DNA from 2 places in the Paeniglutamicibacter sp. ZC-3 genome. Region 2 is predicted to be linked to the other one. Evidence: riboswitches for the same ligand, from Rfam matches in the RefSeq annotation. Region 2 holds a riboswitch; the other holds the start of a gene.

Region 1 (4,404 bases), on a different contig from region 2:
TGGCCAGTTCGTATTCGTGGGGCAGCGCTTCTCGGGTCACACCAACCATCCTTGCAGGTCAACAGGTGTGTGGGTACACAGGATCAACACGTAGGATCGAACGCATGGGTTTGGAAGCGTCGGGAAACACCCGGTTCGGCGAAGTGTTGGGGAGATCGATGACTGACGCCGTTACGCGCCGTGGACTGAAGATCGAGCTGCTTATTGTTCTGGGTTTGTCCCTCGGCCGATCGGGTATCTACGCCATCGTGAACCTCATCGACAAGATGACTCGGGCGCCCCTGGGCTCACAGACGACGTCGCTGAACAACTCATTGAACCAACGCCAGTACTTCGACCTGACTTACCAGCTGCTGGACATCTTTTTTGCCCTGGTGCCGGTGATGCTGGTGTTCTACCTGCTCTGGCGGATTCCCGGAGGAAATCCGTTTGGCAGGCTTGGCTTTGACCTGGTGCGGCCGGTACGCGACCTGGGGTGGGGAATCGGGTTGTTCCTGGTCATGGGCATCGGAACCCTTGGCGTCTATGCGGTGGGCCGTGCGCTCGGCTTGACCACGATCATCGTGCCGGCAGCATTGGACGATTATTGGTGGACTGTCCCGATTCTGGTCTTCTCCGCGATCCGCCACGGCATCCTGGAAGAAGTGATCGTCGTCGGGTACCTCTTTGAGCGCCTCGGGCGACTGGGCTGGGGCAAATGGCACATCATTTGCGTCAGTGCCGTGCTTCGGGGCAGCTACCACCTGTACCAAGGCGTTGGCCCGTTCATCGGGAACGTCGCCATGGGTGTGGTGTTCGGCTACGTGTATTCCAGGAAAGGCAGGGTCATGCCGCTGGTTATCGCCCACGCGTTCCTGGACGTTGCGGGATTCGTCGGTTATGCGCTGGTGGGTACAGCAATCGGGTTGGGATCCTAAAGCACGGTTTGATCACTTTTCGCCGATGACTGCCGGTTTCCGGCCGGATCGATAGTCTCGAGGAAATCGGGCCCACCGGCATCCCTCGCGCCTCGCTTGGCGTGGCGCCGTAACCGTCGGCGGAGCAGACAAGGAATTAATCAATGTGGGGGTGTCCGGATCACCTCCGGACACCCCCACGTTGCTAGTGCTTCCCATGACTGCTTTGTTACAGCGTGATGGGACCCGTGGGAGTTTCAAACGTTACCGAAAGGATTCCCGGCGTCCCGTTCGGCGCTTGCCAATCGACAACAACGTCGCCAACGGGCAACTGCTCGGGTTGTCCGAGCCAGTCGGCGACCCGTTCGCTGGAGCCGGCGATGCAGATTGAGGAAATTTTCCCCACAGGATCCAGTGCCTTCGAGGGGTGCAGATCCTCGGTGCCCTCATCCCAGCGAAGCATGTAGGGAACCTGCGGGTCCGCAATCAGGCCGTTGATGCCGATCTGGCGCCAGGTCAGTTCCCGTCCATCGGGGAATTTCCGGTTTCCCGGCACCGAGCCGCGGCCCAGGCGTGCCTCGGCAGGAGCCAAGTCGTCAACAGCGACGCACCACCCCATCCAGCCACCTCCGAGTTCGGAGCGGGCGCGAACGGCCTGGCCAAACGGTGCCTTGTCAGACGACGGGTGGTTGAGTACTTCGACAACTTCCAGGTACTGGTTGTTCTTCAGCGGGAAGATGACATTGCGCGTACCAAAACGTGGATGCACACCGCCCTTTACTGATTCGAGTCCAAGAACCGCGCCGATCCTAGCGGCAGTTGCCGCTAGACCGTCGGGTCCACAAGCGTAAGTTACATGGTCGAGCCTCATCATGTGCCCATCATGGCACTTTGTGATCTGGCTCTCGACTTAGGTTGACCTAACTTGCGTTTCAGTTGGTCGTTTTAAACGTCTGCGGCTAGTGCGATTGCCGCCAACTTGTCACAATTTGAGATGTGGTTGCGAACATGTGAAGCCCTGGGCCAGACTTATTGACAAGGTCATGAGTTTCAGCAGAAAGCCCCGGCTTGCTGAACGGCAACCCTCCGCCGCGGTGGGGTGCCCCGGGTGAAGACCAGGCCCCACGTCAAAACGACGTGGGACAAGCGCGGGAATGCCCCCAGCCAAGACACGGCCACCGCCGGAGTCGGCTTCGGGCATACCCCCTAGAATCCTTGAAGGGGAAGATATGTCTAACAACTGGTCCTTTGAAACCCGCCAGATCCACGTGGGACAGGAGCCCGACTCCGCAACCGGTGCACGAGCACTGCCCATCTACCAGACGTCGTCATTCGTGTTTCCGAGCGCCGAAAGCGCCGCTGCACGTTTTGCCCTGGCCGAGCTCGAGCCGATCTACACGCGTATCGGAAATCCCACGCAGGACGCCGTTGAGCAGCGGATTGCCAGCCTCGAAGGTGGAGTTGGCGCACTGCTGTTGGCCTCAGGACAAGCTGCCACCACCTATTCGATCCTGAACCTTGCCGAGGCCGGAGACCACATCGTGGCCAGCCCGAGCCTCTACGGCGGAACCCAAAACCTGTTCAAGCACTCGCTGCGCAAGCTGGGCATCGAAGTCACCTTTGTTTCGGACCCGGATGACCTGGAAGGCTGGCGATCAGCCGTCCAACCCAACACCAAGGCGTTCTTCGGCGAAGTGGTTTCCAACCCGCGCCAGGACGTGCTGGACATCGAAGCCGTTTCCGCCATTGCGCATGAGGCAGGTGTGCCGCTGATCGTTGACAACACCTTGGCCACGCCGTTCCTGATCCGCCCGATCGAGTGGGGAGCCGACATCGTGGTCCATTCCGCCACCAAGTACCTCGGTGGACACGGAACGGCAATCGCCGGTGTCATTGTTGACTCGGGCAATTTCGACTTTGCCGCCGACCCGCAGAAATTCCCCGGCTTCAACACCCCCGACGAGTCGTACAACGGCCTGGTCTTCGCCCGGGACCTCGGCGTCAACGGTGCACTAGGCGCCAACCTTGCCTACGTCCTCAAGGCACGCGTGCAACTGTTGCGCGACCTCGGGTCGGCAGTTTCCCCGTTCAATGCATTCCTGATTGCCCAGGGGCTGGAAACGCTGTCGCTGCGCATGGAGCGCCACGTCTCCAATGCCGTGGAAGTTGCACAATGGCTGGAGACACAACCACAGGTGCAGCGCGTCCACTACGCGGGGATCGAATCCAGCGCGTGGTTCGAGCGCGGGCGCAAGTATGGACCCAAGGGCATTGGCGCCATTGTTTCGTTCGAGATTTCCGGCGGGAGCGAAGCGGGCCAGGGCTTTGGCGATGCGCTGACGCTGCACTCCCATGTCGCCAACCTGGGCGACGTGCGTTCGCTGGTTATCCACCCGGCGTCGACGACCCACGCGCAACTCACCGAGGAGGAGCAGGTTGCCGCAGGCGTGTCCCCGGGACTTGTCCGCTTGAGCGTCGGCATTGAGAATATTGCCGACATCATCGGCGACCTGAAGGTTGGCTTCGAATCAGTGGCCACCTCTGCCGATGTTGAATTTCAGGGTACCCGGTGAGTGTGGAGACAAACGTGGTCCTTTATGACGCAGAAACGGCAGCGGCGTTGGACTACGCCCCCGACGGCATCCTGCAGCACCTGAAAACCGGTTCCTATACGTTCGAGACCGGTGCGACGCTGCCGGAAATCGTACTGGGATACGAGACCTGGGGCACGTTGAATGCAGATGCCTCCAACGCCGTCCTCATCGCCCATGCACTGACAGGCGATAGCCATGTCGCCCGTGGAGCCTCGACGGAACCCGGCTGGTGGGACGGATTTGTGGGACCGGGCAAGACGGTGGACACCGATAAATATTTCGTGGTTGCAGCCAACATGGTCGGCGGTTGCTCCGGCAGCACCGGCCCGGCCAGCCTTGACCCGGACGGGGTCCCCTGGGGATCACGGTTCCCCTTCACGACCATCAAGGATTCGGTGCGGCTGGAGGCACGCCTGGCCGACGAGCTGGGTATCGCTGCGTGGCACACGGTGCTGGGTGGATCCATGGGCGGTGCCCGTGCCCTGGAGTGGGCCGTCGAATTCCCCGAACGCGTCAGGAACTGCGTGGTGGTGGCGGCTTCGGCCGAGTCCTCGGCCGAGCAGATCGCCTTCGCACAGGCGCAGACCGCCGCCATCAAGTTGGACCCGGAGTTCGCCGGCGGCGATTACTACGCCAACGAGCTCATTCCGTCGGCCGGGTTGGGGATTGCCCGGCGGATTGCCCACATCACCTACCGGACAGCGACGGAACTCGACGTTCGGTTCGGGCGGATGCCGCAGGGCGACGAACTGCCTGTCTCAAGTCCCGGTCTTGACCGCGGTCGATACCAGGTGGAAAGCTACCTGGACCACCAGGCAAGCAAGTTGGTGGGCCGCTTCGACGCCAACAGCTATTTGGTGCTGACCGAGGCCCTCATGAGCCATGACATTGCCAGGGGCCACGAGTCCATCGAG
Region 2 (4,404 bases):
CCTGGCAAAATCCAGTGCGAAGGTCGACTTGCCCACCGCGGGACGTGCAGCAATAACGATCATCTGGCCGCCGTGCAGTCCCTGGGTCAACTCGTCGAGTTCGAAGATTCCGGTGGGAACACCGATCACGCCCTCGCCGCGGCTGCCGGCGGATTCGATTTCATCGACGGTGCCCTCGATGATGTCGCGCAGCGGGACATAGTCTTCGGCAGTCCGGCGTTCGGCGACCTTGTAGACCTCGGCCTGGGCCTCGTTCACAATGGCGTCGACTTCGCCGTCCTGCGAGTATCCGAGCTGCACGATCTTGGTACCGGCATCAACCAGGCGGCGCAGGACCGCACGTTCGCGAACGATCTCGGCATAGAAGCCGGCGTTGGCAGCGGTGGGCACTGACTGGATGAGCGTGTGCAGGTAGGCCGGGCCGCCAATCCGGGTGATCTCGCCGCGCTTGGTCAAAAGGTCCGAGACTGTCACGGCGTCGGCCGGCTCACCGCGGCCGTAGAGGTCGATGATGGCCTCGTAGATGGCCTCGTGCGCCGGGCGATAGAAGTCCAGTCCCCGCAGCACCTCCACACAGTCCGCGATGGCATCCTTGGACAGCATCATGCCGCCCAGTACGCTTTGCTCGGCTACGAGGTCCTGCGGCGGGGTGCGTCCATAGTCCGATCCATGTGAATCGGAGCTGGTTTCGGTGCTGGCTAGCGACACGGGTTTTTCCCTTCAAGCTGCGCGGGTTCCCAAGTTTTCCGCATCATTACCTATTCAGTGTCTCAAGGAGCACGGACGATTCGTTAGGTTCAAACTCACACGTGCCGTAGGGCACCGCGAACCTGTGGAAATAGGTGGGGAACACTGTCACCATAGACCTCTTTTCCCACAAACCCAACACGGTTATCCACAGGCCGTGTGGATAACCTGTGAACCTTGCGGCGTGTTGTGTGCACAGTCTGGGGAGAACGTTGTGGATTACACCAATTTTCTCCTCAGAATAACGATTTGACTAGGCATTATGTAGATCAGGTCCTGTGGATACAAAGTATTTATCCACATCCTCCACACGCGGAAAAGTCGGTTATACACACAAAAACCCCGGGATTCCGGGCTTGGATTGGCGACCATTTCATAGTTACCCACAAGCTATCCACAGACACGCCGGGACTTCCCGCGGATCTGGGGATAGCGGGGATTGATGGAGATCACCAACGACTGACATACTGGGGCGCATGAGCGCCAACAAGACCGCCCCGACAGCCGTTGACCCGGCTCAATTCATATCGGCAGTGTCACATCCGACCAGGCGCGCAGATGCCGAGGTCTTGCTCCGGATGATGGAAGAGGTCAGCGGAGAGCCCGCGGTTATGTGGGGTCCGACAATCGTTGGGTTCGGAAGCTACCACTACAAGTACGAATCGGGGCGCGAAGGGGATGCCAGCGCCATCGGTTTCTCCCCGAGGGCGGCGAACCTTGCCCTCTACGGGCTGACCATTGCACCGACCGCCGGCCCCCTATTGGAGAAATTGGGCAAGTGCAAACGCGGGGCATCGTGCCTCTATGTGAACAAGCTTGCCGACGTCGACCTGGACGTACTCACCCGGCTTGCCCGTGACGGCTACCGGTACATGACTGGCGTGGTGCACCACTCGTCTTAGTAAAACGTGTTGGCAAAGGCAAAGGGCTCAGTCCCCGTGGCGTCGAATCATGGATTCGGTACCACGGAGGCTGAGCCCTCGCATTTCAGGTTCCCTAGGAGACCAGCTGTTCTGCATCCAGGCGACGGAATGCCGAACCGTGGAACACCAGCGGTGAGTGGGCGTTGTCGTGCGTCTGGTGGCCGTGCACGCGTAGCAGCACCACATGGTGGTCGCCTGCAGGAACCTCTTGCTCGACGGAGCAATCGAGCCACAGGGTGGCGTCATGCAGGAACAGCGCACCCTCATCGGTCGAATCAAGACGTAGCCCGGCGAACCTGTCCCCCGACTTTGAGGCGATCTGCCGGCACACGCCCTCGTTCTTTTCGCTGAGCACTGAAACCCCGATCCGCCCGTTGGTGCGCACCAACGGCCAGGTCTTCGAGGTGTTCTGGACAGCAAACATCACCAGCGGCGGATCCATGGAGACGCCAACCGTAAAGGACGAGGCAATGATTCCCTGCGGTTGCCCGTCAACGATGGCGCAGAGTGCGGCAATGCCGGATGGATGCTGGGCAAAGACGTTGCGCAGGGTGTCGGGGGTGAGGTCAGAGGTGAGTGTCATGGTGCTCAATCCTTCGGCTTCGGCCCACCATCGCGGTGCGTGCTACACACGCGCCAACCAACGAGGTGTGCGGTACTTGCCTCCGGGGTTCCGGTAGGCCGAATCATCACCTGGAGCACCCCACTACCGTGAGAGGGTTGCCGGCCAACGGGCCAGGGCCTTGCGTTGACACTCTTGATTCTTCACTAACGTTAGAAGAAATAATTACGTCTCGTCAAAGTTTGTTTCGACATACGAAGTCACGAAGAGTAAGAATCGAAGATTGTGCGATCATTTGCCTCGTTGGTACCAAAGTTGCCCGAGACGCCCGCATTCGTTCCCGAACGCGTGGACGACAGCTCTGGGGCCGAAGAAGACGATGACATAGCCCGGAATTATGGTTGGCATACGTGCCACAAACGCGGTGGCCGGCACCTCTTCCACCTACGAGAGGTCCGAAACTCCCGTATAAGTCGCATAGGACGCATCGCCGGTGCGTTCGTAGACCAGGATGGCAAGCCCGCCCGGGGTGCTCGTGGTGCTGGAGAGCCGAAGTCCTGTGGGTGCGCCTCCCTGCGGGAAGAGTCGCCTTCCATGGCCAAGGACCACCGGCGCCACCACCAGTCGCAGCTCGTCAATCAGCCCCTCGGCGAGCAATGAAGCGGCAAGCCTGGCGCTCCCGTGGATCTGCAGCTCCCTGCCGGGGCGCGCCTTGAGGTCGGCAACCCGGGCCGCCACGTCACCGGAGAGGACGATGGTTGGATCCCAGGTTCCCTCGCCAAGCGTTTGCGAGGCCACGTACTTGGGCAGGGAGTTCATGAGCACCGTGAAGGGGTCGTCCGGGTCGGTGATTTGCGGCCAGTCCCTGGCAAATGCCTCATAGGTGCGGCGGCCAAGCAGCAGCCCGTCCGCTTCGCCGAGCCATTGCGCGGCCTGTTCGATAAAGGCCTCGTCCATGTGCGGGACGAACCATCCGCCCTGGGTGAATCCGTCGGTGGTGTCTTCCTCGGGAGACCCGGGGCCTTGCGACACCCCGTCGAGACTCACAAACTCCGTTAATACCAGCTTCATGACCGCGCCTTCTCGCTTGTTTGGCTACCCTTTCCCGGGATTCGACGTGGCAGTCCATCCAGGAGGGCACTGCCCCATTTGGCCAAGCTACTCGACGGGAACGCCCGGCGCCAGACCCGATGCACCAGAGGAGGCCTTAAACCACTGCGGACCCCGCCGAGGGCGGGGTCCACAGTGGTTTGCCGTCACACAAGACGGCGGGTGCACAAGGAATTACTTCTTTGCGGCAACAACCTGCAGTGAAACGGTTGCGGAGACATCGGTGTGCAGACGCACGGTCGCGGTGTAGTTACCCGTCGACTTGATGTGGTCGTTGATCTCGATGTTGCGCTTGTCGATCGCGCCAACGCCGGCGGCTGCAACAGCCTTGGCGATGTCGTCGGTCTTCACGGTGCCGAAGAGGCGACCGGTAGCGCCGGCCTTGACGGTCAGCTTGACCGGCTTGGCGGAAAGCGAAGCGGCAAGTGCCTTGGCGTCTTCCAGGGAAGCAACGGCGCGAGCAGCACGGGCGGCCTTGATCGACTCAACCTGCTTCTCACCGCCCTTGGTCCAGGTGATGCCAAAGGCGCGCGGGAGAAGGTAGTTACGTGCGTAACCGTCCTTCACCTCAACGATGTCGCCTGCGGCACCGAGGCCGGTAACTTCGTGGGTCAGAATGAGCTTTGCCATGTTGGTATACCTTCCTTAGCCGCGGCCAGCGCCGGAGTAAGGCAGCAAGGCTACTTCACGCGCGTTCTTGATGGCCTGTGCGATCTTGCGCTGTTCCTGTACGGAAACACCGGTAACGCGACGGGCACGGATCTTTCCGCGATCGGAAATGAACTTGCGCAGCAATGCTACGTCCTTGTAGTCGATGACAGTGATGTCAGCGGCCTTCAAGGGGTTGGACTTTGGTTTGGGCTTACGGAGTTCAGCCTTAGCCATCGTGGAGCTCCTTTATCAGGTGGAGCCCGCAGAATTTTCTGCGGGATGGTGAATAATTTTGTTTAGAAGGGTGGTTCGTCGGAACCCGGGTTGCCCCATCCGCCGTTGTTTCCTCCGGCAGGAGCACCCCATGGATCGTTCGCCGGTGCATTCCAGCCGCCGCCGGAGTTTCCGCCA

The links. Region 2 has a riboswitch for S-adenosylmethionine ahead of OIU93_RS16355 (flavin reductase family protein). Riboswitches for the same ligand answer to the same signal wherever they lie in the genome.
Region 1: another riboswitch for S-adenosylmethionine. It lies ahead of OIU93_RS00715 (bifunctional o-acetylhomoserine/o-acetylserine sulfhydrylase); the one in region 2 lies ahead of OIU93_RS16355 (flavin reductase family protein).

The regions. Positions count from the first base shown of each region.
Region 1 is NZ_JAOYTG010000001.1:153,976-158,379, reverse strand. Features, by position in the region: gene OIU93_RS00730 (phosphotransferase family protein) at 1-40, opposite strand, end outside; gene OIU93_RS00725 (CPBP family intramembrane glutamic endopeptidase) at 159-917, shown strand; gene OIU93_RS00720 (VOC family protein) at 1,126-1,770, opposite strand; SAM riboswitch class IV at 1,936-2,051, shown strand; gene OIU93_RS00715 (bifunctional o-acetylhomoserine/o-acetylserine sulfhydrylase) at 2,126-3,469, shown strand; gene OIU93_RS00710 (homoserine O-acetyltransferase) at 3,472-4,404, shown strand, end outside.
Region 2 is NZ_JAOYTG010000018.1:75,420-79,823, reverse strand. Features, by position in the region: gene dnaB (replicative DNA helicase) at 1-708, opposite strand, end outside; gene OIU93_RS16360 (DUF1801 domain-containing protein) at 1,224-1,649, shown strand; gene OIU93_RS16355 (flavin reductase family protein) at 1,744-2,253, opposite strand; SAM riboswitch class IV at 2,321-2,433, opposite strand; gene OIU93_RS16350 (dihydrofolate reductase family protein) at 2,677-3,303, opposite strand; gene rplI (50S ribosomal protein L9) at 3,517-3,972, opposite strand; gene rpsR (30S ribosomal protein S18) at 3,988-4,227, opposite strand; gene OIU93_RS16335 (single-stranded DNA-binding protein) at 4,290-4,404, opposite strand, start outside.